2 linked regions of the Streptomyces liliifuscus genome follow. The protein of the gene in region 2 interacts with the protein of the main gene of each other region in a pairwise test. Links are inferred from orthologs where the notes say so. Each region holds a gene or a part of one and is shown on either strand. Other genes may lie near its edges. The genes, in order: JEQ17_RS39425 and topA.

Region 1 (13,945 bases), 3.1 Mb from region 2 along the record:
ACGGGTGGCGGCCTCCTGGGCCTCCTCGATACGCGTCTGCAGGTCCGCCCGGGTCGCTTCCCACTCGGCGAGCCAGGTCCCGGCATCGTGCAGCATGTCCTCGTCGGCGCGCTCCTGCCGGTCCAACACCTGGCGTTCGTCGGTGAGTTCGGTGATCCGGTACTCGGCGCGGCGGGCCGACTCCAGCCCGCCCAACTCCTCGGCGGCCTTCCGCGCGGCGGCCGCGAGGCCCGTCGCCCCCGCGTCGGCGAAGGACTCCGACAGGAGGGCACGCGTGCGCGCCTCCGTACCGGCCGCCCGCCGGTGCTCGGCCTCCGTCGCGTCCCGCAGCCCGAGCGCGGGCGCCACCGCCTCGGCCTTTCGGGCACGCTCCATACGCGCCTGGGCCTCCCGGTGGGCCCCGGACCGCTCCTCCAGCCGGGCGGCCCGCTCCCGCGCCTCGCCGAACCGCCGCTGGAGCCGCGCCACTTCCCGTACGTCCTCCAGTACGTGATTCGCGGCGGCCTGGGCCGACTCGGCGGCCGCCTGCGCACAGTGGGCGACCGTGAACCTCTCGCGGGCCGTGCTCCTGGCGATCGCCGCCCACTCCAGTACGGATTCGGCGAGGCCGGGGTCGCCCGGCGACAGGTCGGGCAGCGGCAGCTCGACGATGTCACCGGCCGCCTGCTGCATGCGGTGGCCGTCGGCCAGCAACTCCGCGTCCCCCGCTCGTACTTGGGTCTCGGCGGCGCGTCGGAGTTCGGCCAGACGCTGTTCGACGGCGGCGAAGCGGCGGGTGTCGAAGAGCCGGCCGAGCAGCTTGCCGCGGGCTTCGGCGTCGGCCCGCAGGAATCGCGCGAAGTCGCCCTGGGGCAGCAGCACGACCTGGCAGAACTGCTCGCGGCTCATGCCGAGCAGCTGGGTGATCTCCTCGCCGATCTCCTGGTGGGAGCGGCTGAGGTCCTTCCAGGAGCCCGCCGACGCGTCGTACTCGCGCAGCCAGCTCTGTGCCTTCTCGGTCGTCGTACCCGCGCCGCGCTTCTTGGGGCGCTCCCAGGGCGGCTGCCGGGTGAGCTCCAACCGGCGTCCGGCCACGGTGAGTTCGAGGGTCACCTCGGTGCGGGTGGCGGCCAGGGCGTGGTCGCTGCGCAGGGAGCCGCCCTGGCGGGCGCCCGGTACGGATCCGTAGAGCGCGAAGCAGACGGCGTCGAGGACGGATGTCTTGCCCGCGCCCGTCGGACCGTGCAGCAGGAAGAGCCCGGTGGCCGACAGGTCGTCGAAGTCGACCTCCTGGGCGCCGCCGAACGGCCCGAAGGCGGTGATGTGCAGCCGGTGCAGCCTCATCGGGCCCCCGCCTCCTCGATGTGCGGGTCGTACGTGTTCACCAGGTTCCCCGTGGGGCCCGCCTCGCCGACCGGCTCACGCTGCGCCTTCACCGGGCGCCGCGTGGCTCCCGATCCGTCGGCCGGCTCGTACGGTGGCTTCACCGGGCGACCTCACGGACCGTGTCGTCGGCGCGGACGGCGTCGAACACGTCCTGGAGCACGGCCTGTTCGCGCGCGTCGGGTCCGGCGCCGCGCACATGGGCCACGAAGTCCTCCGCGATCTCCTGGTCACTGCGGCCGGCCAGCCGCCGGGCGTACGAGACGTCGGGGTCGTCCGGCGTCCGCTCGGGCTCGAAGACGAGGCTGAGCGTGTGTGGGAAGCGCTCGCTGAGCCGCGCCATGGGGTCGGCCGGGCGCACCGGGTCGGTGAGAGTCGCCTCGACCCACGCCTCCTCGTGCCGGGCGAGGTCCGGGTCGGCGAGCAGGTCCTCCAGGTATCCCCGGATACGGGCGAGGGCGCGCGGCACCGGGCAGTCCAGGCGCTCGGCCGCGACCGAGCCGTCGGCTCCCAGGTCGACCAGCCACATGGTCTTGCGGTGGTCGGTCTCCGAGAAGGAGTACGGCAGCGGCGATCCCGAGTAGCGCACGCGCTCGGTGATGGTCTGGCTGCCGTGCAGATGTCCGAGCGCGGCGTAGTCGACGCCGTCGAAGATCCCGGCCGGGACGGAGGCGACCCCGCCGATCGTGATGTCCCGCTCGCTGTCGCTGGCCTCGCCGCCGGTGACGAAGGCATGGGCGAGGACGACGGAACGGGTGCCCGGCTCTCGGGTGGCGAGGTCGTCGCGGACCCGGTCCATGGCTGCGGCGAGCACGGCCTCGTGGCCCGCCTTCTCCACGCCGAACTCGTCCTTGACCAGCGCCGGTTCCAGATACGGGAGTCCGTAGAAGGCCACCTCGCCGAACTCGTCCTTCAGGACCACCGGTGTGCCGCACCCCGAGGCGTCGGTCCGCAGATGGATGCCCGCGCGGTCGATGAGTCCGGCGCCGACGCCGAGGCGGCGTGCCGAGTCGTGGTTTCCGGAGATCATCACCGTGGGCACGCCGAGGTCGGCCAGCCGGTGCAGGGCTTCGTCGAAGAGCTCGACCGCGGCCAGCGGGGGCACCGCCCGGTCGTACACGTCCCCCGACACGACCACCGCGTCCACGTCGCGCTCGCGCACGGTCGTGACGAGGTGGCCGATGAACCCGGCCTGGGCCCCGAGCATGTTCACCCGGTGGAACGCCCGGCCCAGATGCCAGTCGGAAGTGTGCAGAATTCTCAAGACACTGCTCCGACCTGCATGTTTCCCCCTACTTCGCCCCTGGACTCAGCATCGGACCAGCACGGTCCTCGCTCTCAGCACCGACCACGCTAACGCCTGTCAGTACCTGATCCATCACAGACCTCGAACCGACCCACCGCTACAGCGGCCGTACGTACCCGATCCAGGTGTGCCGGGTGCGGAAACCGCACCGCTCGTACAGGCCCAGGGCGCCGGTGGCGTTGGCGCTGTCCACATTGAGGCCGGCCCGGCGACAGCCCTGCTCCTGAGCGGCCCGCAGGCAGGTGGTGAGCAGCGCGGTGGCCACGCCGGTGCCGCGCCAGGCCGGCCGGGTGCCGAGCCTGTCGATCCAGCACTCGCGGACGCCGGTCATCGCGGTCTCGGCGTCGTACTCGTGGCTGAGGAGGTAGCCGGCGACCTCGTTCCCGTCCAGTGCCAGAAAGGACGCGTCGGGCCGGAACGACCGGGCGCCGGTGCTCTGGTGACGCCACCGGTCCGGGGTGCTCGGGGTGTGTCCCCAGTGGTCGAGGAACGCCTCGTTGTGTGCCAGCCGGGTCGCGTCGTCGTACGCCTCGGTGAAGGACACCACGCGCAGTCCGCCCGCCGGGATCGTCGCCGGGATCGGGTCGTCGTCCAGCGGCCGACTCATGTCGAAGAACCAGCGCCGCGCCTCGAACCCGGCTTGCTTGTACAGGTCGCCCTTGGTGGTGTTCGGTGCGTGGAGTTGGATGTGCGCCTCGCCCGGCAGGTCAGGGAACCGCTCGCGATGCTGCCGCGTCGCCCGGGTCACCAGCCAGTTCACCAGGTCGGTGCCGATGCCTCGGCCGCGCGCGTCGGGTCGCACCGCCCCCTCGACGTACACCCGGTGCACGTCGGTCGCGTCGGGCAGCCCCATCGCCTTGGCGTAGCCGATGAGCTCGCCTTCGGACCACACGCCCACGGAATCGCGGGCCAGTTCCACGTGTGGGTTGCCCAGTTCCTCGGCGAGGTCCTCGGCGTCGTAGTGCTCGTCGGTGCCGTCGGCCGCCTCCACCGCGGCGAACAGCTCGGCCAGGGCCGGGGCGTCGTCCAGCACCAGTGGCCGCCAGGCCGGCGTCGCATTCATGGACGGCACGATAGGCGTCACCGGAGCCGCACACACCTCAGTTTCCGCGCGGCGGATTTCAAGAGCACACGGCAGACCGCGGCAGGGGGCCCGGATGTGCCGGGCCCCCTGCCGCCGCCCTTGCTACTGACTTCTGCCGGCCTTCTACTGACGCTCCTTCTCCTGCCGGGACAGGAGGTGAACCTTCGGCCCCAAGGGCGGAGGGCCCGCGTCACGCCGGGTCGAGCGCCCCCGACTGCCGCGGTCCCGCCGTCTGGCCGACGGTGCGCGGATCGATGGGGCGTCCGACGAAGACCGGGGCGTCCGACTGGTAGAAGATGTCGATGTCGGCCTCCTCGCCGCCGACGATCAGCGTGTCCCAGGCACCGCTCTCCTGCAGGGATCGCAGGGTCGAGGGAGCGAGGGTGGACAGGTGGCTGTGCAGTTCCTCGTCGCTGGGCATTCCGGGGAGGCGAGGGGCGAGGCGCTCGCGGATCGCCCGCATCCTGTCCAGCAGGAGGTCCAGATCGGACCCTTCGGCGTCGGGCTTGGCGACGGCCCGTTCACCTTCCATGCTGTCGGCGATGATGTCCTTGATCGCGCGGGTCACACCTCGTTCGTCGGTGGTGACCATCGCGTTCCAGGCCCGGCTCTTGTGCCGGTACTGGAGCATCGACATCGCCGCCTCGTGCCGGATGAAGTCGGCGTCGCGCAGCGGGCGGCCCTGCCAGACCCGGCTGAGGGAGCGGGCGAGTGAGACAGCCGAGGCGAGGCCGCTGTTGAGACCGCGCCCGGGCCAGAAGTGGATGGCGTTGGCCGCATCGCCCAGCAGGAAGCCGTACGTTCCAGGGCTCTTGGCGGTGGGGCGGTTGAGCTGGGCCGTGAACCGGGGGCGCTGCACCATGTCCAGCCGGAACGAGGTGATGGCGCTGAGATCGTCCTCCGGGACGCCGAACATCTTCAGGCCCTCCTGGATCCGCTTCCACAGCGGCGAACCGCGCAGCAGGGCGGGCAGGAAGAGGGTCCCATGGGTCGGGCAGACGAACTCGTTGTCCTCCTGGCGGGTCATCAGGCAGGGCCGGGCCGCCACACACTCCTCGAAGACCTGCCGGACCGGGTCGATGCCGATCACGTTGCCGGCCTCCTCGCGGGTCAGCCTCATGTTGAGGAACCCCTCGCCACGCAGCGAGTTGAGCAGGAACCGGTTCTGCGCCACGGTCAGCAGGACGCTCATGGGGTCCGAGAGCTGCGACTTGACCCGAAGTCCCAGCACCAGGTCCTGAAGGTGCTCCCCGTCGAGGGAGTAGATCGAGGAGTCGGCCGCGCCGAAGCGGTCCGCGAAGTGCTCCCGGGTGCGCGACCCGCCGCCCTCGGCGATCACCAGGACGTGTTCCTGGGAGAGCCGGTGCTGCTGCTCGGACGGATCGAATCGCTTCGGCACCAGGCGGATCGCGGACTTGGCGTTGGCCAGTTCCAGCAACTGGTCCTCGATGTAGGCGATCCGGATGTTGCGGGGCGGGCGGCCCTCCACGGAATCCGGTCCCAGGGGCCACATCTCGGAGAAGCCGCCCGCGTCGAACAGCGCCGACTGCATCTCCTCGGTGAGCGCGAGGTACTGACGGCTCTGGGCGGTGACGACCTGCTGACGGCGGACGTTGCCGTGGGTCTCGTCCTTCCAGACCACGGTGGAGCCGTTCCTGACCCACCGGCCGTCGTAGACGGTGATGGACACCTTCCCCGGCAGGGCGTCCTCCAGCAGCAGGGCGAAGGCGAGACCGACCGGGCCTCCTCCGGTCACCGTGACCCGCAACTCGCCCGGGTTCGCCGAGGCGTTGGCGCGGGGCAGGTCGAGCTGGGAGAGGTCCATGACCGTCTCCACGGCCTCCTGCGTCTCGAACAGGAAGGTCTCGTCGCCGATGCGTATGGAGTCGCCCGGCGCGAGCACATGACGGATGACGGGCCGGTCGTTTACGAAGGTGCCGTTCTTGCTGCGGTCGTAGAGGACGAACTCGCCGTCCTCCGCCACGATCTCGGTGTGCAGACGGGAGGCGCTGACACTGACGATGACCACGTCGTTGTCGCTCTTGCGTCCGAATCGCAGCGGAGCGCTACCCAGAACCACGCTCTGACCGGCGAAGGGACCCGTGCGTCCCACGATGACCGACGACACAGAAACTCCTTGCGAGCGTCACGGGTGCGGACAGAGGAACCGCACCCTGCGGTTGATCCGCTACGAGAGTGGGAGCCGTACCTCACTCCCACCGAACTCCGGTCCAGTGGAGCTCACTTGACCGGTGATGTCCGAGTCGGCCCGGCAGCGGTCCGACTCGTGCTTGTTGAAGTATGGCCGATGCCCCGCGATGACTCGGCTGCTCGGCATCGGCCTTGACGCCCGGTTGACTAACCGCCGTTCGTCGAGGAGCAAGTCACCGAGAACGGCACCGAGTTGGACACCGCTTCGAACGGTGAACGGATCTCCACGGCCATCTCGCTGCGGAGGGTTCCGGACTTCGCGTACGTCGACAGCCGCACCGTCTCCTTGTGGCTGCGGGGGCCGCCGTCAGGGAACGACAGCGTCCGCCACTGCCGGTCGATCACGGACCCGTTCGTCGAGACCCACCGGTACGAGAACTGGAAGGGCAGCTCGGCCACCGTGAAGGTCGCGGTGAACCAGGGAGCCTGCGAGTCCGCGGGAGGGCAGTCCCCGGCGTACGTGGTCGCGCCCCCGGTCGCGGTGACCGTGACGGGCTGCTCGGCGCTGTCGTCCGACCCGCTGCTCGGCGCCCCGGAGGAAGGGGCCTGCGACTGCCCCGTGGGTGAGCCGTTCCCCTTGCTGTCCTCGCCGTCGCCGCCGAGCCCGTGGATCAGGCCGCCCACGAGCAGCGCGAGCACGACCGCTCCCGCGGCGGTCGCGTACCCGATGCGGCGTCTCCGCCTCGCGGGAGACGCGGGGTCGGCGAGGACGGTGGGAGCGGTGGGGGCAGTGAGGTCGCCGGGGGCGGTGGCGCTGTCCGCGGTGGACGGGGAGGCAGCAGCGTCGGCGGACGCGCGGGGAGCCGGAGTGGCCGTCTCGGCGGTGGCCGCAGGCACGGCACCGGGAGGCGAGGGCTGTGCCTGGGCGTAGGGGGTACGGGGGTCTGCCGCGGGCGGGGGTATGGCGGCCGTGGCGGTGGGTGTGTCGGCCGGGGGTATGACGGCCGGGGGCGTGGGTGTGTCGGCTGCGGGAGTCGTACCCGCTTCCGGTGCGGCGGCCCCGTCGGCCGTGTTCGCCGTCGCCCCGGAAGCCGCGGGTTCCTTGGCTGCGGGTTCCTCTGCCGTGGGAACGTCGGCTGTCGTCGCCATGAGCCTGGGGTCCGTGGCGCCCGTGGTGCCCGTGGCGTTTTCCGTGACAGGCGAGGACGCCGAGACGGACGGCACCCCGGCCGTGGCCGTGACACCGGTCGTAGCCGCGTCCGCGGGTGTAGGTGCGGTCTCCCCGAGCGAGGACTCGGCAGTGGGCAGCTCTTCGGTGGTCGCCGTGGGCAGCGGGGCGGACGCCGTGGCCGTGTCGGCGCCCGAGGTGCCGTCGGCACCGGCTAGGCGCAGCTCCCGCTCGGCCTCCACGGCCGACATCCGCTCGTCGGGGTCCTTGCGCATCAGGCCTTCGATGACGGCCACGAGGGGTCCGGCCCGGTGCGGCGGGGGCAACTCGTCGTCGACGATGGCACGCAGAGTGCTCAGCGGGCTGGTCCGACGGAAGGGCGAACGGCCCTGGACTGCCGTGTAGAGCAGCGCTCCGAGGGACCACAGGTCCGACGCGGGACCGGGGTTCCGGCCCAGTGCCCGCTCCGGCGCCAGATACTCGGGAGAGCCGACGAGCTCACCGGTCATCGTCAGTGCGGAGTCCCCCTCCACGGTGGCGATGCCGAAGTCGGTGAGCACCACCCTGCCGTCGTCCGCGAGCAGGACGTTGGCGGGTTTCACGTCGCGGTGCAGCACTCCGGCGCCATGCGCCGCGCGAAGCGCGGCCAGTACCTCGGTACCTATTCGGGCGGCCTCGCGCGGCGGAAGGGCACCCTGGGAGCCGATCAGGTCGGCCAGCGACCGGCCGCGGACGAGCTCCATGACGATCCAGGGCCGGCCGTCGTCGGTGGCGACGTCATGGACGGTCACCACACCGCGAGCGCTGATGCGCGCCGCCGCCCAGGCCTCCCGCTCCAAGCGGGTGTACATCCGCTCGACCTGCGCCACTGCCTGTCCGACGGGAGCGCGTACCTCCTTGACGGCGACCTCGCGGTGCAGCACCTCGTCGCGGGCGCGCCACACGGTGCCCATACCGCCCTCGCCGAGAACGGACAGCAAGCGGTAGCGACCGGCGACCAGCCGTTCGGCACCCGCGTCGGGCGACGCCGTGTTCTGTGGTGGCATGAGGGCCGATACTCCTTAGTCCTTGGCGAACGGCCGAGGAGTGGCGACGCCCCCGTCCGATCCGTGATCTGTCGGGGCGGGGTCCTACGGTCCGGCCACGGCCGGACATTTCGCCGGACCACGCCGCCGACCGAGAAGGACACAGCCCCTGCACATTATGATCAAACGCCTGATGTTCGTGAAGTGCGGACCTGGGCAAACGCTCGAATTACCGCTTGCTGTAGGGAAGTTGTGACGTCGCGGTGGTCATGCCGTCGACTTATTTTAGAGGCCCCCGGCAAGTTCGCTCCTGGCAGGTTCGGACCGGGGGACGGGCGGGCCGAAGGGCGGCAGCCATACGCCGGGCCCCTAAGCGTCCCCGTACGCCTCTCCGCCCAGTTCGAAACCGGCGGTCCCGGCCGTCACGTCGGCCAGCCAGCCCCGGAAGGCGTCGACATCGGCGTCCGGCAGCCCGATCTCGATGGTGACGGCCTCCCCGTAGCGCACATCGCGCACCTCGCGGCCGGTCGACCGCAGGTCGTTCTCCACCTTGCCCGCCCGCTGGTGGTCGACCGTCACGGTCGCCAGACGAAAGCGTTTACGTGTGATCGTGCCGAGGGTGTCCAGGGCCTCGCCCACCGCACCGCCGTAGGCCCGGATGAGCCCGCCCGCGCCGAGTTTGACGCCTCCGTAGTAGCGGGTGACGACCGCGACGACGTACCGCATGTCGCGCCGCAGCAGCATCTGGAGCATCGGGACGCCCGCCGTGCCGCCCGGTTCCCCGTCGTCGCTCGCCTTCTGGACGGAGGCGTCGGCGCCGATGACGTAGGCGAAGCAGTTGTGCGTCGCGTCGGCGTGCTCCTTGCGGACGGCGGCGAGGAAGGCCTGGGCCTCCTGTTCGGTGGCCGCCGGCGCCAGTGCGCAGAGGAAGCGTGAGCGGTTGACCTCGGTCTCGTGCACGCCTGCGCGGGCCACCGTGCGGTACTCGTCCTGCATCGGGCCAGCGTATGCGCTGCACGCGCGCGTGCGGCCGCCCGGTCCGCCGCGACCGAAGTCTCCCCGCGAACAGCTCTCCTCGCGGGCGGCTCTCCTGGCAAGCCGGGATCAGCTCCCCTTCGGTCCCGGCGTCCGTCCCGCCTGCCGGCCCGGCTTCTGGCCCGGCTTCCGGCCCCGCGGCACGATCATGTCGGTGAGCAGTGCCGCGCCGGGGCCGAGGGAGTCCCAGTCGTCGCCGTGCCAGGCGAGGACCGCGATCGCCGACGTGGGGAACTTCGTCCGTACGTCGTCCAGCGCGTCGTCGAGGCTGTCGCCGGCCAGGGTGAGCACCAGCTCCTCCAGACCGGGGTTGTGCCCGACCAGCAGCAACGTCTTGGTGTGCGTGGACACTTCGCGCACCGCTTCGAGCAGTTCGGGAACGTCGGCCCCGTACAGCCGCGGATCGTGACGTACGGGAGGCGGTGTGCCCCACTGTCCGGCGGTCAGCTCCCAGGTCTGCCGGGCTCGTACGGCGGTGGAGCAGAGCGCCAGGTCGGGCAGGCAGTCGATGTCGGCCAGCGCGCGTCCGGCGGCCGGGGCGTCGCGGCGCCCGCGCGGGGCGAGTGGCCGCTCGTGGTCGGGGACTCCGTCCGGCCAGGCCGACTTGGCGTGCCGCAGGACGACCAGCCTGCGCAGCGGGCCCGTTCCGGCGCGCGCGATCACGAGGGGGTCCCGCGGCCGATGTCACGGGTGAGTTCGAGCCCGAGGAGCCGGTCCGCGTAGGCGTACGTCTCGAAGCGGGCGCCGTCCGGGACGGTCCCCGACGTCTCCACCTTGCGCAGCACGGCGAGTACGGCGGGCACGTCCAGGTCGTCCTCCCAGGCGGCGCGCAGTTGTTGGCGTACGGGGTCGGGGATGGGACCGGACGGCCGGGTCGCCCAGGTGGCGACGGCGCCTCGCCAGCGCCGCAGGGTGTCCTCGGCGCCCGTGAGGGCTGCCTCGTCGAGCCGGAGGGGTTCGTGGCGGGGGCACGCGAGCAGGGCGAGGCGCAGGGCCGAGGCGCGCTCGACGTCGTCCGCCACTCCGCTCTCGGCGTCGGCCGGGGCGACCTCGACCCGCAGACCGTTCGCCGTCTCACTGTCGTCACCCGCACCGCCCGCCGACCCGGCCTCCGGAGCGCACACGTGCAGTACCTGGGCCTCGCCGAGGCCTGATCCGCTGTCCCGTTCGTCCTCGAACGGCCGGATGCCGAGCGCCGCGGCACGGGCCCGGAGTTCCGTACGCCCCTCTGTGCCGGTCAGTACGGTCCAGACGGGCGTCCCGCTGATCTCCAGGGCGCGTACGAGGACATCGGCGACCAGAAGCACGCGCAGGCCTGTGGTGTCCGGGCGCGGCACATGGGCCTCGACGCGGGTCAGGCCCCGGCGGGCGGGGGTGGCGTCCGTGGGCTCGCCGGTTCGGGCGTCGGTGATACGCAGCACGGGGTGAGCGTAGGCGCGTACGGGGTCCGGCGCAGGGAGGCGGACGCCATTTCCGGACACGTGTTCGCGAATCACTGGTGCGACCAGCGCGATTCGCCGGCGCGCCGGTCGCTCCGCCGGTGCGCCGGTCAGCTCACGGTGCCCAGGAAGCGCACGTGCGGCCGGTCGTCGGGGCCCTCCCGTGTGACGGCGGCCCGGACCCCGTACACCTCGGCGATGAGCGCTTCCGTCAGGATGTCGCCCGGACCGCCGCAGGCCACGACGTGTCCCTCGCGCAGGACGACGAGCTGGTCGCAGTACATCGCCGCGAGGTTGAGGTCGTGCAGGGCGACGACGCTGGTGACCGGGAGCGAGGTGACGAGGTTCAGCAGGTCGAGCTGGTGCTGGATGTCCAGGTGGTTGGTCGGTTCGTCGAGGAGCAGTTCGCGGGGTTCCTGGGCGAGGGCTCGGGCGATCTGCACGCGCTGTCGCTCGCCGCCGGAGAGGGTGTGCCAGGACTGGCGGGCGAGTCCGGTCAGGCCGGTGCGGTCCAGCGCGTCACGTACGGCCCGCTCGTCCGCCTCGGACGCGGGGGTCCAGGCGCGGCGATGGGGTGTACGGCCGAGCCGTACGACGTCCAGGACGCTCAACTCGACCTGGGTGTCCGCCTGTTGCTCGACCACGGCGACACGGCGGGCGATGTCGCGGCGGCCCAGTTCGGCGAGGGGGCTGCCGTCGAGGGTGACGACACCGGAGGCGGGGGCGAGGACGCCGGCCAGCAGGCGCAGCAGGGTGGACTTGCCGGAGCCGTTGGGGCCCAGCAGTCCGACGGTGGTGCCGGGGGCCGGGGTGATGCTGACGCCGTCGAGGATGACACGACCGTCGGCGGTGCGCGTGACGCGGTGGGCACGGAGCCCTTCTCCGGGTGCCGCCTGCGCGTGCCCGGCCCTTTGTGCGGCCTGCGCGGGGCCGACCCCGTGTGCGGCCTGCGTGTGCGCGGTTCCTTGTGCCGCCCGCGCGGACTCGGTTCCCGGTGCCGCCCGCGTGCGCTCGGTGTTCTTGATGTCCTCCGTCGTCATCACGCCCTCCGCGTCCGGTACAGCACCAGCACGAACACCGGTACGCCGATCAGTGAGGTCACCACGCCGACCGGTACCTCCTGGGGATCGAGGACGGTACGGGCCAGGGTGTCCACCCACACCAGGAACACCGCTCCGGCGAGGGCCGTGACCGGCAGCAGCCGGGCGTGCCCGGACCCCACCAACGCCCTTGCCGCATGCGGCAGTACGAGACCGACGAAGCCGATCGCACCCGCCGAACTGACGAGCGCGGCGGTCAGCAACGCCGTGGCGCACAGCAGCACCAGTCGCGTACGGGCCACCGATACCCCGAGGGTCGCGGCGGCGTCCTGGCCGAAGGCGAACGCGTCGAGCGTCCGCGCGCACCCGAGGCACACCAGCAGCGTCACCGCGAGCACCGCGAAGCACACCCAGACGTCGGTCCAGCCGACCCCGCTCAGCGAACCGAGGAGCCAGAACAGCACCCCGCGGGTGGTCTCGGCGTCGGCTGCGGTCATCACGACGAAGGAGGTGAGCGCCGAGAAGAGCTGCATCGCGGCGACCCCGCTCAGCACCACACGGTCCGTCGCGCCGCCCAGTGTGTGGCTGAGCAGCAGCACGAGCCCGAACGACAGTACCGCGCCGAGGAACGCGCCCGCGGAGACCGAGACCAGGCCCCCGCCGACGCCGAGGACGACCACGATCACGGCGCCCGTCGAGGCGCCCGAGGACACGCCGAGGACGAACGGGTCGGCGAGCGGGTTGCGCAGCAGGGACTGCATCACCGCGCCGCACACGGCGAGTCCGGCCCCGCACACGGCCGCCAGGAGCGTGCGCGGCAGGCGCAGCTCCCAGACGATCCCCTCCCGGATCGGGGTCAACTCCGAGCTGCCCCAGCCGAGATGGGACGCGACCACGGACCAGACGTCACCGACCCGGATGTCCGCGGGACCGATGGTGATCGCGACGGCGACGGACACGAGGAGCAGGCCGACGCCCGCGGCGATGAGCAGTCCCAGGCGCGGCCGTGTCACCCGGCGAGCCCGAACTCCCGCAGGGCGGAGGCGACTTGCTCGACGCCCTCGACCGTGCGGATGGTCGGGTTCATCGCCTGCCCACTGAGCAGGACGTACCGCTTCTTCTTGACTGCGGTCATGTTCTTGGTGACCGGGTCGGACTCCAGGAACTCGATCTTCTTCTTCGCGGACTCGGCGGTCTGCGACTTGCGGGTCAGGTCGCCGATGACGAGCACGTCGGGGTCACGGTCGGCGACGGTCTCCCAGTTGATCTGGGGCCACTCCTCGTGCGTGTCGTCGAAGACGTTCTTCGCGCCGAGGGCCCGGGTGATGACGCCGGGCGCGCCGCAACAGCCCGCCATGTAGGGCGAGTCGGAGTTGGCGAACCAGTACAGGAGAGTGACGTCGGAGGCGTCCATCCCCGAAGTGGCCTTCCTCGTCCGCTCCTTGAGGTCGGCGACGAGCTGCTCGCCCCGCTTCTCGACGCCGAACACCTCGGCCAGGTCGCGCACTTCGCCGTGGATGGCGTCGATACCGAGGGCCTTCGTCCGCGCGCCGTCGCCACCCGAGTCGTTGTCCTTGCCGACGCAGTCGGAGGGCGAGACATAGGCGGGCACGCCGAGCTTCTCGAACTGGTCCCGGGTGGCCACGCCTCCCTTGCCGAGCGTCGAGACGAACGAGGCTGCGACGAAGTCGGGGTCGGCGTCCAGGACCCGTTCGAAGGAGGGGTTGTTGTCGGCTATCCGCTCCACCTTCGCGTTCGCCTTCTCCAGGCCCTTCATCACCGGGTCGGTCCAGGTGGCGGTGCCGGCCATGCGGTCGGCGAGGCCGAGCGACAGCATGATCTCGGTGGTGCCCTGGTTGAGGGACACGGCCCGCTCGGGCGGAGACTCGACGCGTACGGTCTCGCCGCAGTTGTCGAGGGTGACGGCGGCCCCGGTGTCCGTGTCGGACGACGAGTCCCCCGAACCGCAGCCGGTCAGCAGGAGAGCCCCGGACAGGACGAGGGCAGCGGGACGGGCAAGACGTGCGACGGGCACGGAAGTTCCTCAGGCGTCGAGGGCTCGAACGCGGAGCCCGGTCGTACGGTGCTCCCCCGTCGGCGCGTGACCGCGGAGGCCGCCAGCAGGTCTTCGGACTCGGGGTCACCCGGACGAGGCGCCTTCCCGGACCGTCATTCCGGTCCAGTGGCCGATGCCACGCCCGTCACCCTCACCGCTGCGCGTCAGCTCCGGATTCCCACCGGATTCCCTGACCCACGTACATGGGTTCGACTGGCCTCGGCAAGCTATCACGGCGGGTCTCGCGGATCGACGGACGGACCGGCGGACAGACCAATG
Region 2 (14,595 bases):
CCCGACGGACCTCGTGATCACGCCCCTGAGCAGCGCTTTCCGTTCTTCGGAGGGGTGCCTTCGAGGAGGTATTCGTTGATCGCGGAGTCGATGCAGGCACTGCCCCGCCCATACGCCGTGTGGCCGTCGCCGTCGTAGGTGAGGAGGGTGCCGGAGGAGAGCTGGGCGGCGAGGGCCTGGGCCCAGCGGTAGGGGGTCGCGGGGTCACGGACAGTGCCGACGACGACGATGGGGGCGGCGCCCCGCGCCTCGATGCTGTGGGCTTCGCCGGTCGCCTTCACGGGCCAGTACGCGCAGTTCAGGGAGGCCCAGGCGAGGCTCTCACCGAAGACCGGGGACGCCTGCTCGAAGGAGGGGAGCGCGTCCTTCACCTCCTCGGGGGAGGAGAAGGCGGCCGGCAGGTCCAGGCAGTTCACCGCCGCGTTGGCGAACATCAGGTTCTCGTACTTGCCGTCCGAGTCGCGCTCGTAATAGCTGTCGGAGAGGGCGAGCAGGCCCGCGCCGTCCTTGTCCTTCATGGCCATGTCGAGGGCGTCCCGCAGTTGGGGCCAGGACCCTTCGTCGTACATCGCGGCGATGACGCCCGTCGTGGCCAGCGCCTCGCCCAGCTTGCGGCCGTCCGCGTCACCCGTCTCGATGGGGGCGCCGTCCAGCTGCCGGAAGAAGGCCTTGAGGTTCTTGCCGACCTGCTCGGTCGTCGTGCCCGCGCCGCCCAGCGGGCAGTCCGACTCGTGCACGCAGTCCTTGGCAAAGGACTGGAACGCCGTCTCGAAGCCCGCCGTCTGGTCCTGGTTCGTCTTGCGCGCGGGCAGCGACGGGTCCAGCGCGCCGTCCAGGACGAGCCGGCCGACCCGCTCCGGATACAGGCCCGCGTACGTCGCCCCGAGAAACGTGCCGTACGAAGCACCCACGTACGTCAGCTTCTCGTCGCCCAGCGCCGCGCGCACGAGGTCCATGTCACGGGCCGCCTCGACCGTGGACACATGGCGCAGCAGGTTCCCCGCGCGCCGCCCGCAGCCCTCCGCGAACTCCTTGAAGGCATCGACCAGTTCACCGGTCTCACGCGCGTTGTCGGGGGTCGTGTCCGTCTGCGTGTACGTGTCCATCTCGCGCCCGGTGAGGCATTCGACGGGCTCGCTGCGGGCGACGCCGCGCGGGTCGACCGCGACCATGTCGTAGCGGGCGCGGATCTTCGCCGGGTAGCCGATTCCTGCGTACGCCTGGAGGTAGCCGACCGCCGAACCGCCCGGCCCGCCCGGGTTGACCAGCAGCGAACCGAGCCGCTTGCCCGGACCCGTGGCCTTCTTGCGGGAGACGGCCAGCCTGACGTCACCCTTGGCCGGCTCGGCGTAGTCGAGCGGGGCCTTCAACGTGGTGCACTCGAAGCCGGAGACACCGCAGGCACGCCAGGCCGGCCGCTGACCGTAGTACGAGGCCAGCGCCGAGGGAGTGGCCTCGGGCAGCGCACGCAGTGCGGCCGCCGCCCCGGCCGGGCTCGCGGAACTCGTCGAACTCCCCGCGGAGCAGGCGGAGACGAGCAGTCCGGCGACGGCGAGCAACGTGCCGCACGCGCGAAGGGATCGGTTGGCCCGAGATGACCTTGGCCGGCGCCTGGTGTACATCGAGCGAGCGTAACCCTGAGCGACGAATCAGTCGCCCAGAGTCGTCAACCCGACCTCGTACGAGTGACGCCGTCAACCCCGGACGGGACGCGCAGCGGACAAGACGCGCGCCAGGCAACCGGCGGCTGGCGGCTGGCGGCTGGCGGCTGGCGGCTGGCGGCGAGACAGGATGTTGCGGCGGGACGCGAGGCGCGCGGCGTCAACCGGCCCGCAGCGCCATCGTCATCGCCTCCACCGCCAGCAGCGGTGCCACATTCCGGTCCAGGGCCTCGCGGCAGGCGGCGATCGCCTCTATCCGCCGCAGGGTGGTCTCGGGGGACGAGCCACGCGCCAGCCGGTCCAGGGTGTCCCGCATCTCCGTGTTGGCGAGGGCGAGGTTGGTGCCGAACTGGAGAGCCAGTACGTCGCGGTAGAAGGCCGTGAGGTCGATCAGGGCCAGATCCAGGCTGTCGCGCTGCGTACGCGTCTTGCGGCGCTTCTGCTTGTCCTCCAGCTCCTTCATCACCCCCGCGGTGCCGCGCGGCATCCGGCCGCCCTGGGACGCGCCCAGCGCCGCCTTCATGTCCTCGGTCTCCTTGACGTCGGTCTCCTCGGCGACCTGCTTGGCGTCCTCGGAGGCCGCGTCGATCAGCTCCTGGGCCGCCTTGAGGCAGGCGCCCACGTCGTCGACACGGAGGGGCAGTTTGAGGACGGCGGCACGCCGCGCGCGGGCACGCTCGTCCGTGGCGAGGCGGCGGGCGCGCCCGATGTGCCCCTGGGTGGCGCGGGCCACGGCGGCCGCCACGTCCGGCTCGATGCCGTCGCGGCGTACGAGGACATCGGCGACCGCGTCCACGGGAGGCGTCCGGAGCGTGAGGTGACGGCAGCGGGAGCGGATGGTGGGCAGCACGTCCTCGATGGAGGGTGCGCACAGGAGCCAGACCGTGCGGGGGGCGGGCTCCTCGATGGCCTTCAGCAGGACGTTGCCCGCGCCCTCCGTGAGGCGGTCGGCGTCCTCCACGATGATGACCTGCCAGCGGCGGCCCGCCGGGGACATCTGTGCCCGGCGGACGAGATCGCGGGTCTCCTTCACGCCGATGGACAGGAGGTCGGTGCGGATGATCTGCACGTCGGCGTGGGTGCCGATCAGGCTCGTGTGACAGCCGTCGCAGAACCCGCAGCCGGGGGATCCGCCGAGAGCCCGGTCGGGGCTCACACACTGGAGGGCCGCGGCGAAGGCCCGCGCGGCGGTGGAACGGCCCGAGCCCGGCGGCCCCGTGAAGAGCCAGGCGTGCGTCATCTTCGACGCCTCGGCCACCGGGGTGTGGTCCGCCACCGCCGTGACCTGGGCGTCGGCGTCCCGGGCGGCGGCGTCGAGCTGCACGCTCACCTTCTCCTGGCCCACCAGGTCGTCCCACACGGTCATGGGATGCCGCCCTTCCGTCTCACCGGTGCCTTGCGCATCCCATTGTGCGGGAGGGGACTGACAACGCGGTCCACACGACCCCCGCGCTCACCATCGCGCCCGCCACCGGTGCCCGCCGCACACGTCGCCTAACCGCGCATCGCCGAGCATCACCGCCGACGCCCGCCCCACCCGGCCAGGGGCCCTCAACCGCCGTCAGCGACGGCGGCGCCCCCGCCCCTCGTCCGGCTCGTCCTCGTCACGGGGACCCAGCAGTTCGTCCGCCAGCGTCGGGAGGTCGTCCAGCGGAGTCTCCTCCGCCCAGTCCGAACGGGGCCGTCGCCGAGGCGTGCCGTCCTCGTCGACCTGAGGCAACTCGCGCGTACGGGCGTCGGTGCCGTCGCTCCCGGGCCGCTCGTCACGGAAGTACCCCGGGGGCACCCGATCCGCCGGGCCGCTCCCCTGCTCGCCGCCACCACGGTCCTCCCGTACGGGAGGAAGGACAGCCGTCTCATCCGCGGCGGGACCACGCCCGACCGGCGGCAGCACAGCCGTCTCGTCCACGGCGGAACCGGGCCTCACCGGCGGCAGCACAGCCGTCTCGTCGGCCGCTCCCTGCGGCGCCGGAGGCTGCGGCAGCACGGTCGTCTCGGCGTCGTCGGGCCGGGTATCGTCCGGCCCGGCCCCGCGAGGCGGCACCGGAGGAAGCACCGCCGTCTCGTCGGCCGGCCCTCCGGACGCGTTCGTGGGTGTCACGACGGGCGTCGGCACCGTGCTCTCGTGGTCACGACCCGCCGCCGAACCACCTGAACCAGCCCCTCCGGAACCCCCGGAACCGGAAGCGCCGGAACCACCGGCAGCCCCAGAAGCCCCGGAATCCGCAACACCAGTAGCCGCACTCGAAGCCGAATCCGAAGCCGCCGCAGCGGCAGCAGCCGCGGCAGCCGCGCTGGAAGCCTCCGCCTCCCTCTGCGCCTCCGCCGCCCGCCGAGCCTGCTCGGCCCGGAGCAACGCCTCCTCGGCCTTCCGCTGCTTCTCCAGGCGCCGCTCCTCGGCCTCGGCCCGGAGCCGCGCCTCCTCCTCGGCCTGCTTGCGCCTGCGCGCCTCCTCGGCCGCGAGGGCCTGCTCCTCCGCGAGCTGCCGCGCCTGTTCCTGCTCGGCACGCACGCGTGCCGCCTCGGCGCGCTGCCTGGCCTCCTCGGCCTGCCGCTCGGCCTCGCGCCGCTGGGCCTCCTCCAGCTCGCGCTGCTTGCGCTCCTCTTCCTCCGCGCGCAGCCGGGCGAGCTGCTCCTGGCGCTCGCGCTCCAGCCGCTCCTCCTCGGCCTTGCGGGCGGCCTCTTCCTCGGCGCGCCGACGTGCCTCCTCCTCGGCGGCCTTGCGGGCCTCCTCCTTGGCCTTGATCTCGGCCTCGGAGAGCGGGAGCACCACATCGAGCCGATGCCGGATCACGGTCGTGACGGCTTCGGGCTCCTGCCCGGCGTCGACGACCAGATAGCGCCCCGGGTCGGCGGCGGCGAGCGTCAGGAAACCGGACCGCACGCGCGCGTGGAACTCGGCGGGCTCCGACTCCAGCCGGTCCGGCGCCTCCGTGAACCGCTCACGGGCGGTCTCCGGCGGAACGTCGAGCAGCACGGTCAGATGAGGCACAAGGCCGTCGGTCGCCCACCGGTTGATCCGGGCGATCTCGGTCGGGGACAGGTCACGCCCGGCCCCCTGGTACGCCACGGAGGAGTCGATGTAGCGGTCGGAGACGACCACCGCGCCCCGCTCCAGGGCGGGCCGCACGACGGTGTCCACGTGCTCCGCGCGGTCAGCGGCGTACAGCAGTGCCTCCGCGCGGTGCGAGAGACCGGCCGACGACACATCGAGCAGGATCGACCGCAGCCGCTTCCCGACGGGTGTGGCGCCCGGCTCGCGCGTCACCACGACCTCGTGCCCCTTGGCGCGGATCCACTCCGCGAGCGCCTCGGCCTGGGTCGACTTCCCGGCCCCGTCGCCGCCCTCCAGGGCGATGAAGAAGCCCTTCACGGCAGCCGCCTGCACGGGGTCGTCCCCGCCGCGCAGCGCGTCCAGCAGGTCGTGCCGCAGCGGCACTCCGGAGCGGTCGTCGGCCTTGGCCAGCACCAGCGCGGCCACCGGCAGCAGCAGCGCGCCGACCAGCATCAGCGTGAAGGCCGCGCCGCCGTGCGCGAACACGAACTTGCCGTTCTCCACGCGGTGCGGGCCGATGGCGGCGGCCACCAGGGGGGCCACGAGCGCGCCCAGGGCGACGAAGACCCGTACGACCGCGTGCAGGTGTTCCGTCGTACGCGTGCGCCGGTACTCCTCGGCCTCCTGGTCCAGCAGGGCGTGGCCGGTGTTGGCGGCGACGCCCGCGCCGACGCCGGCCAGGCCGACGATCAGGATGACCGTGGTGACGTCCGGGACGAGGCCCGCGGCGAGCAGCGCGATCCCCGTGAAGGCGATCGCCAGCGCGAGCAGCCGGCGCCGGGACAGGGACGGCAGCAGCTTTGCGGCCGTACGGATGCCGATCACGACACCGCCGGTGAGCGCGAGCACCAGCAGTCCGTACGTCACCGGCCCGCCGCCGAGGTCCTTGGCGTGCAGCACGGAGACGGCGACGGCCGCCGCGATCGCCCCGGCGACGGCCGCGCAGGCGAGCACCAGGAGCGGGATGGCCCCGGTACGGCCCTTGTCGATGCCGGTGCCCGTCTTGGGACGGCGCAGCCCTTCGAGCGGCGACCGCGCGCGGGGGGTGCGCGTATTGGGCAGTTCGAGGAAGGTGAGCACCGAGAGGGAGGCGGCGAACAGGCCCGCCGAGACGTACGAGGCGAGCGCCGCCTGGTGCAGCTCGAACCACGCGATGCCGGCGCCCAGCAGGTTGTTGACGAGCGCGGCGACGAGGAGCGTGGCCGCCGCGAGCGGCACCGCCACGAATCCCGTACGCAGTGAAAGGCGCCGCAGCGCGTCCATGTGGTCCGGCAGCGGGCGTACCGTCGCGCCCTCCAGCGGCGGCGCGGGCAGCAGCGCGGGCGCCGCGCTCTCGCGGCACACCATCCAGAAGCGCTCGGCGACCCCGATCACGAAGGCCGTCACCAGGAGCACGGCCAGCGCGTTCTCCGGCGTCCAGTCGATCCACAGGGGGGCGATGATCAGCAGCGCCGCCCGCACACCGTCCGCGCCGACCATGGTCCAGCGGCGGTCGAGCGGCCCCTCCTGGGAGGTGAGGGACGTGAGCGGGCCTAGCAGGACCGCCCCGAAGAGCAGGGTGGCGAGAATCCGTGCCCCGAAGACCGCCGACACGGCGAGGGCCACTCCGCGGTAGCCGCCTCCGAAGGAGCCGTCGGAGACCGCCGCCTGGAGGGCGAGCAGCACCAGCACGAGCAGCGCGAGGGCGTCGCCGATGCCGCCCACCAGCTGGGCGCTCCACAGGCGCCTCAGTTGCGGCACACGCAGCAGCGCCCGGACGGCGCGCTCCCGTGAATCTGCGACCAGGGCGTCGTCGGGGGCCGGGTTGTGGGCCGTTGGCTGCTCGGCTCGCGTCATCCTGCCAGCCTATCGGGAGGGACTGACTCCCCGAATAGGCCCCCGAACATGTGAACGCCCCCGACACCAAGTGGTGCGGGGGCGTTCGTTTCACGAACCAAAGGTGAAGAACTCGGTCCCACCGTCGGAGACGGGACCCGAGAGCCGCGGTCCCGACGGTCTCAGCCCTCGGCGGCCTCAGTCCTCGGCCGTCGCCCGGGAAGCCGTCGCCTTCTTTGCGGTCGTCTTCTTGGCAGTGGTCTTCTTTGCTGCCGTTTTCGTGGCCGCGGTCTTCTTGGCGGCGGTTTTCTTCGCCGGCGCCTTCTTGGCCGGGGCCTTCTTGGCGGCCGCCTTCTTCGCCGTCTTCTTGGCGGGCGACTTCGCGCGCTTCTCCGCGAGCAGCTCGAAGCCGCGCTCCGGAGTGATCTCCTCGACGCTGTCGCCGGACCGCAGGGTGGCGTTGGTCTCGCCGTCGGTGACGTACGGACCGAAGCGGCCGTCCTTGACGACGACGGGCTGCCCGCTGACCGGGTCCGCGCCGAGCTCCTTCAGCGGCGGCTTGGCGGCGGCGCGCCCGCGCTGCTTGGGCTGTGCGTAGATCGCCAGGGCCTCGTCGAGGGTGATCGTGAAGAGCTGGTCCTCGGCCTGGAGGGAGCGCGAGTCGGTGCCCTTCTTCAGGTACGGCCCGTAGCGCCCGTTCTGTGCGGTGATCTCCACGCCCTCGGCGTCCTTGCCGACGACGCGCGGCAGCGACATCAGCTTGAGGGCGTCGGCCAGCGTCACCGTGTCGAGGGACATCGACTTGAACAGCGAGGCCGTACGCGGCTTCACGGCGTTCTTGCCGGTCTTCGGGGTGCCCTCGGGGAGCACCTCGGTGACGTACGGGCCGTAGCGGCCGTCCCTGGCGATGATCTGGTGGCCCGACTGGGGGTCGGCGCCGAGCTCGAAGTCACCGCTCGGCTTGGCGAGCAGCTCCTCCGCGAGCTCGACGGTCAGCTCGTCGGGCGCCAGGTCCTCGGGCACGTCGGCGCGCTGGTGGTTCTCGGAGTCCTTCTCGCCGCGCTCGACGTAGGGGCCGTAGCGGCCGACGCGCAGCATGATGTCGCTGCCGTCCACGCGGAACGACGAGACCTCGCGGGCGTCGATGGCACCGAGGTCGGTGACGAGCTCCTTGAGACCGCCGAGGTGGTCCCCGTCGCCGTTGCCGGCCTCCGCGGCGCCGGTCGCGTCGCCCTCGCCGAAGTAGAAGCGCCTGAGCCACGGAATGGCCTGGGCCTCGCCCCGCGCGATGCGGTCGAGGTCGTCCTCCATCTTGGCGGTGAAGTCGTAGTCGACGAGCCGCCCGAAGTGCTTCTCCAGGAGGTTGACCACGGCGAAGGACAGGAAGGACGGGACGAGTGCCGTGCCCTTCTTGAACACATAGCCGCGGTCGAGGATCGTGCCGATGATCGACGCGTACGTCGACGGGCGGCCGATCTCGCGCTCTTCGAGCTCCTTGACCAGGCTGGCCTCGGTGTAGCGGGCCGGGGGCTTGGTCGCGTGGCCGTCGACCGAGATCTCCTCGGCGGACAGCGGGTCGCCCTCGTTGACCTGCGGAAGGCGGCGCTCGCGGTCGTCCAGCTCGGCGTTCGGGTCGTCCGCGCCCTCGACGTAGGCCTTGAGGAAGCCGTGGAAGGTGATGGTCTTGCCGGACGCGCTGAACTCGGCGTCACGGCCGTCGGAGGCCGTGCCCGCGATCTTCACGGTGACGGAGTTTCCGACCGCGTCCTTCATCTGGGAGGCGACGGTCCGCTTCCAGATCAGCTCGTACAGCTTGAACTGGTCACCGGTCAGACCCGTCTCGGCCGGCGTGCGGAAACGATCACCCGAGGGGCGGATCGCCTCGTGCGCCTCCTGCGCGTTCTTGACCTTCCCGGCGTACGTACGCGGCTTGTCCGGCAGATAGCTCGCGCCGTAGAGCTGCGTGACCTGGGCCCGGGCCGCGGTGATCGCGGTGTCCGAGAGGGTCGTGGAGTCCGTACGCATGTAGGTGATGAAGCCGTTCTCGTACAGCTTCTGCGCCACCTGCATCGTGGCCTTCGCGCCGAAGCCGAGCTTGCGGCTGGCCTCCTGCTGGAGCGTCGTCGTACGGAACGGCGCGTACGGCGAACGGCGGTACGGCTTCGACTCGACGGACCGTACGGAGAAGTTCGTGTTCTCCAGGGCGGCGGCCAGCGCGCGGGCGTTGGCCTCGTCGAGGTGGAGCGTGTTCGCGCCCTTGATCTGGCCGAGCGAGTCGAAGTCGCGGCCCTGGGCGACGCGCTTGCCGTCGACCGCGGTCAGACGGGCGACCAGGGAGGCCGGGTCGCTCGCGTCACCGGCGCGGCCGGTGCCGAACGTGCCGGTCAGGTCCCAGTACTCGGCGGAGCGGAAGGCGATGCGCTCGCGCTCCCGCTCGACGACCAGGCGGGTCGCCACGGACTGGACACGGCCCGCCGACAGACGCGGCATGACCTTCTTCCAGAGGACCGGCGAGACCTCGTAGCCGTAGAGACGGTCGAGGATGCGGCGGGTCTCCTGGGCGTCGACCAGCTTCTGGTTGAGCTCGCGCGGGTTGGCGACGGCGGCCTGGATCGCGGCCTTGGTGATCTCGTGGAAGACCATCCGCTTGACCGGGACCTTGGGCTTCAGCACCTCCTGGAGGTGCCAGGCGATGGCCTCGCCCTCGCGGTCCTCATCGGTGGCGAGGAAGAGTTCGTCGGAGTCCTTGAGCAGGTCCTTGAGCTTCTTGACCTGGGCCCTCTTGTCAGCGTTGACCACGTAGATCGGCTGGAAGTCGTTGTCGACGTCCACACCGAGGCGGCGCACCTCGCCGGTGTACTGCTCGGGCACCTCCGCGGCGCCGTTGGGGAGGTCGCGGATGTGCCCGACGCTCGCTTCGACGACGTAGCCGGGGCCGAGATAGCCCTTGATCGTCTTCGCCTTGGCGGGCGACTCGACGATGACGAGTCGGCGGCCGCCGTGTGCGGTCTCGCTGGTCGGGGACAACTTCGCTCTTCTCTCCGGTCGACGCAGGGGGTCTCGCCCCAGGCCTGGAACCCGGGGGTCGGGTCATGCTGACGCTGCGGAGTGTGACGGTACATCCCGCCCCCGTGTCAAACGGGAAAAGCCCGCAACGGCCACTCGAACGGTAACCCGACTCCCGCCATTCCTGCCGCCCGGAGTGCCGACCTGCCGTTTCCGGCCTATCCGGAGGGTGACCTCTCAGTTACTGGAGGTCCGCGTTCCGCGGGGCTCCGGGCCTTGTCCACGACGGCCGCCGGCCGTCGATTCCCGGACACCGAAGGTGACCGTTCCCGGCCAGGACGGCCGACTCGGCCGCGGGGACGCCGGGGGTGTCGCCGGAGGGAGCGACGCTCAGGTACGAGTGAAACACCACACGGCGAGGAGCAGCGCGGACGTCCCGGCGAAGGCCGCGACCGCCGCGGAGGCCATGGGATGCACCCCGTGGGCGACAGGGGCGCGCTGCCGCAGCCGGACGGCCGTCCAGAGCAGGAGCCCGCCTCCGAACAGGGCGAACACCGATCCCGTGAAGATCGCCGGTCCGCTCTCCATGGTTCGTCTCCTCCGGCCTGTGGTACCCAGCACCGGGACGCTGACACCTCCGGGCAGCCGGAACACCAACCCCGGGTGAACGCGGGGCGGACAGCTCCGAGCGCCCGGATGCGGAATCCGTCACACCGCCCCGGACGTCGATGACGGTGTGCCGGTGAGCCCGGGCCCGGAGGGCTCGGGCCTCGGCGCGAAGCCATGGCCTGTGACCGGCAGGAGCGCGTACGGATCACGGAAGCGCCGGTGCCAGAAGGATGTTGGCCGGTTTCACGTCCCGGTGCGGGATCCCGATCGGGTGTCCCACGGCTTCATGGGGATCGAACACGCCGAGCCCTGCCCGGACCCCTCGTACATCAGCACGCCGCGCACGGTGGCCGCATGCGGGCCAACTCCTCGTCGTACGAGAGGCGGACCGGGAAACTCCCCCGCCGGCCCGGGAAGGCTCACCGTGCGGGCTCGATGAACCCCTGCTCGACCAGCAGCCGGATCTGGGACGGGGTTCGGTCCCGCAGCAGGACCGGGTCCTCTCCGACGAGTTGGGCGATGGCGTCCAGGATCCGGCCCGCGCTCAGCGTGCCGTCGCAGACGCCCGCGAAGCCCGCACCGACCGTGTCCACCTTGGTGGCCCGCCGCATCCCGCGGTGTTGGCGCAGCACGACGTGCTCGGGGTCCTCGGCGCCGGGCAGTCCGACCTGCTCCTGCACGACCTCGCCCGCGAGGATGAAGTGCCCGGCGAGCAGGGCCGCGTCGTCGTGCGCCCGCAGATAGTCCACGCGGTCGAAGTGCGCGCGGACGGTGTCGCCGAGCGGCTGTTCGACGGAGTGCGGCCACTCCTCCACGACGACCGAGGGCTCGGCGGCCGCCGACTTGCGCAGGCTGATCCAGCCGAAGCCGACGGACTTCACCTTCCGCGCCTCGAACTCGTCCAGCCACGCGTCGTACCGCGCCTGGTACTCCATCGGGTCGGAGCGGTGGTCGCCCGCGTCCCGCAGCCACAGTTCGGCGTACTGCGTGACGTCCTGGACCTCGCGCTGCACGATCCACGCGTCACAGCCGCGCGGCACCCAGGACCGCAGCCGGTCCTGCCAGTCCTCGCCCTCCACGTGCTGCCAGTTGGCGAGGAACTGCGCGTACCCCCCGTCGTTCAGCCGGTCGCCCGCCTCCTGAACGAGCGTGCGGCACAGATCGTCCCCGCCCATCCCGCCGTCGCGGTAGGTGAGCCGGGCGCCGGGAGAGATCACGAAGGGCGGATTGGAGACGATCAGGTCGTACGTCTCGTCGTCGGCGATCGGTCCGAAGAGGGAGCCCTCGCGCAGGTCCGCCGCCGGGGCACCGGACAGGGCGAGCGTGAGCGCGGTGATGTGCAGCGCGCGGGGGTTGAGGTCGGTCGCGGTCACGCGCGTGGCGTGCTGCGCGGCGTGCAGGGCCTGGATCCCGGAGCCGGTGCCGAGATCGAGGGCCGAGCCCACCGGTTTGCGCACCGTGATGCCCGCGAGCGTCGTGGACGCACCGCCCACCCCGAGTACGACTCCTTCGTCATGGCTGCCGATGCCGCCGGCCCCGCCGACCGCGCAGCCGAGGTCGGAGACGATGAACCAGTCCTCGCCGCCCGGGCCGCCGTACGGCCGTACGTCGACCGTCGCCGCGAGCTCGTCCCCGCCGGTTTGGGCCAGCCAGCCGCTCTCCAGGCAGTCCTCCACCGGCAGGACGTCCGCCACGCGCGCGCGGGGCACCGGCTGCTGCAGCAGGAAGAGGCGGACGAGCGCCTCCAGCGGTGAGTCGCCCCGGGTGGCCCGGAGCGCGGGCACGGTCTCGCTGCGGGCCAGCGCCGCGTACGCGGGGGCGCCGAGCAGGTCGAGCAGCCCGTCGGCGCTGAAGGAGGCGCCCAGGAGGGCCTCCCGCAGGCGGGCGGTGACGTCGGTGCGGTCGGACGAGGGCAACGGTGCCAGGCTGCTGTTACTCACGTCTCCATTGTGTCCGCTCCCGCCGCCGTGGCGCGCGCCCTGTGGACGGACGGATCGGCCGGACAACCGGAGCCGGCGTCCGCGGGCGGTGTCCGTGCGGACAGGCCGAGGGCCCGGCACGCACGCGTACCGGGCCCTCTTTCGGTTGACGAACGATCAATGCCCCAGGGGGGCAGGTCCCGTCTCTCAGGCCTTGCTCAGGCCCTTCTCAGGCCTTGCTGGCCGACGGCGACGTCGAGGCGGACTTGCAGCTCTCCTGCTTGGCCATCGCCTTGCCCACGTCACCCTCCTCCAGCTTCTTGAGGGCGTCGTTGCCGCTCTGGCTGAGCTTGTCGAGCTGGGTGGCGATCCCCTTGAGACCGTCGGCGAACTTCGCTTGGTCCTTGGTGTCGAGGCCGTCGACCTGCTTCTTGAGGTCGGCGTACGAGGAGGAGATCGTGTTGAGCTCCGTGACGGCGTCCTTCTGCTTCTTCTCGCCGTCGTCGACGTCGGGGGCCCCGGCCTTGTCCACGGCTGCGCCGATCGCCTTGTAGGCGTCGGACATGTCCTGGAAGGCCTTGGAGTCGGTCTTCTGGACGTCCGCCGGGGTGCTGTTGTCCGAGGTCTGCTTCTGGATCGCGGTATTGGCGGCCTCGATCTTCACCGCCTGCGGCTGCACCGCGTCACACACCTGCTTGGCCCAGGAGTTCAGCTTGTCGCTGCTGTCGTCACTGCTGCATCCCGACAGCGCCAGTACCAGTACCGCACCGCCGGACAGTGCGGCCGCGAGCTTCTTGTTCACCGGATTGGTCCCTTCCATGGCTCTCGGCCCCGGAACATACACGCCAAGTGGGCGACACCTGCGTGACGAAGGTCCACTTCATCCGTTATTGAAGCCATTTGCACCAAGCGAGATAAGGCTCACGAACAGGGCGTGGACACACACGGGCGGGCGGACGGCACGTCAATACGCGCCGTCCGCCCGTCCGTTGAGCGGAACCCGACCGGGCGATGCCCCGGCCGGCTACCCGATGGCTACGAAACCACCGCCGGATCCACCGACTTGGCCACCCGCTCGGAGTTGCCCTCGTCACCCACGGCGATGCCTCGCCGCTTGGACACGTACACCGCGCCCACGATGACGGCGAGCGAGAGCACCGCGATGAGAACCCGCATGCCCACGCTCTTGTCCTCGCCGTAGCTGAATTTGACGACCGCGGGCGCGATGAGCAGCGCCACCAGGTTCATCACCTTCAGGAGAGGGTTGATCGCCGGCCCCGCGGTGTCCTTGAAGGGGTCGCCGATCGTGTCGCCGATCACCGTCGCGGCATGGGCCTCGCTGCCCTTGCCGCCGTGGTGGCCGTCCTCGACGAGTTTCTTCGCGTTGTCCCACGCGCCACCGGAGTTGGCGAGGAACACCGCCATCAGCGTGCCGGTGCCGATGGCTCCCGCGAGGAACGAGCCGAGCGCGCCGACCCCGAGCGTGAAGCCGATCGCGATCGGCGTCAGTACGGCGAGCAGACCCGGTGTGGCCAGCTCGCGCAGCGCGTCCTTGGTGCAGATGTCGACGACGCGCCCGTACTCGGGCTTCTCGGTGTAGTCCATGATCCCGGGGTGCTCGCGGAACTGCCGCCGCACCTCGTAGACCACGGCCCCGGCGGACCGCGAGACCGCGTTGATCGCCAGCCCCGAGAAGAGGAAGACGACCGCGGCGCCCGCGATGAGCCCGACCAGGTTGTTGGGCTGTGAGATGTCCATCATCAGGTTCATGGGCGCGCCGGGCCCCGAGACCTTCTCGCCCACTTCGTTCGCGGCCGTGAGGATCGCGTCGCGGTACGAGCCGAAGAGCGCCGCCGCCGCCAGTACCGCGGTGGCGATGGCGATGCCCTTGGTGATGGCCTTGGTCGTGTTGCCGACGGCGTCCAGGTCGGTGAGCACCTGCGCGCCCGCGCCCTCGACGTCGCCGGACATCTCGGCGATGCCCTGCGCGTTGTCGGAGACCGGACCGAAGGTGTCCATGGCGACGATGACGCCGACCGTGGTGAGCAGACCGGTACCGGCCAGGGCCACCGCGAAGAGCGCCAGCATGATGGACGTACCGCCGAGCAGGAAGGCCCCGTACACGCCGAGGCCGATCAACAGGGCGGTGTAGACGGCCGATTCGAGACCGAGCGAGATACCGGCGAGGACGACGGTGGCCGGGCCGGTCAGCGAGGTCTTGCCGATGTCCCGGACAGGACGCCGGGTGGTCTCGGTGAAGTAGCCGGTCAGCTGCTGGATCAGCGCGGCCAGGACGATGCCGATGGCCACCGCGACGAGCGCGAGGAACCGCGGGTCGCCGGCATGACCGAGGATGGCCTCGTCCGTGACGCCGTCCAAATCGGCGTACGAGGACGGCAGATAGGCGAAGACCGCCGCCGCGACGAGCGCAAGCGAGATCACCGCGGAGATGAAGAACCCGCGGTTGATGGCGCTCATCCCGCTGCGGTCCGCACGGCGCGGAGCCACGGCGAAGATGCCGATCATGGCG

Evidence for each region.
Region 1: the proteins of topA (region 2) and JEQ17_RS39425 interact in binary tests that used the Escherichia coli proteins (3 or more experiments, as listed by UniProt). The link is inferred for Streptomyces liliifuscus from one-to-one orthologs.

Annotation. Positions count from the first base shown.
Region 1 is NZ_CP066831.1:9,117,585-9,131,529, reverse strand. The notes cover bases 7,280-10,043. They hold JEQ17_RS39425 (YigZ family protein), read right to left. Parts: upstream 9,093-10,043; coding sequence 8,466-9,092; downstream 7,280-8,465. Other genes in these bases: JEQ17_RS39415 (hypothetical protein), read right to left, coding at 9,791-10,043; JEQ17_RS39420 (SixA phosphatase family protein), read right to left, coding at 9,201-9,794; JEQ17_RS50265 (serine/threonine-protein kinase), read right to left, coding at 7,280-8,117. Outside these bases: JEQ17_RS39455 (AAA family ATPase), read right to left, coding at 1-1,323; JEQ17_RS39450 (hypothetical protein), read right to left, coding at 1,320-1,466; JEQ17_RS39445 (exonuclease SbcCD subunit D), read right to left, coding at 1,463-2,626; JEQ17_RS39440 (GNAT family N-acetyltransferase), read right to left, coding at 2,766-3,731; JEQ17_RS39435 (FHA domain-containing protein), read right to left, coding at 3,943-5,880; more of JEQ17_RS50265, read right to left, coding at 6,111-7,279; more of JEQ17_RS39415, read right to left, coding at 10,044-10,552; JEQ17_RS39410 (ABC transporter ATP-binding protein), read right to left, coding at 10,681-11,610; JEQ17_RS39405 (FecCD family ABC transporter permease), read right to left, coding at 11,610-12,623; JEQ17_RS39400 (ABC transporter substrate-binding protein), read right to left, coding at 12,620-13,645.
Region 2 is NZ_CP066831.1:5,992,100-6,006,694, reverse strand. What follows is about bases 6,530-9,943. They hold topA (type I DNA topoisomerase), read right to left. Parts: upstream 9,559-9,943; coding sequence 6,730-9,558; downstream 6,530-6,729. Other genes in these bases: JEQ17_RS25775 (hypothetical protein), read right to left, coding at 9,928-9,943; tmk (dTMP kinase), read right to left, coding at 6,530-6,552. Outside these bases: JEQ17_RS25795 (alpha/beta hydrolase), read right to left, coding at 18-1,622; JEQ17_RS25790 (DNA polymerase III subunit delta'), read right to left, coding at 1,822-3,027; more of tmk, read right to left, coding at 3,223-6,529; more of JEQ17_RS25775, read right to left, coding at 9,944-10,125; JEQ17_RS25770 (DUF7059 domain-containing protein), read right to left, coding at 10,566-12,086; JEQ17_RS25765 (small secreted protein), read right to left, coding at 12,295-12,885; JEQ17_RS25760 (sodium-translocating pyrophosphatase), read right to left, coding at 13,101-14,595. UniProt on the Escherichia coli protein: Releases the supercoiling and torsional tension of DNA, which is introduced during the DNA replication and transcription, by transiently cleaving and rejoining one strand of the DNA duplex.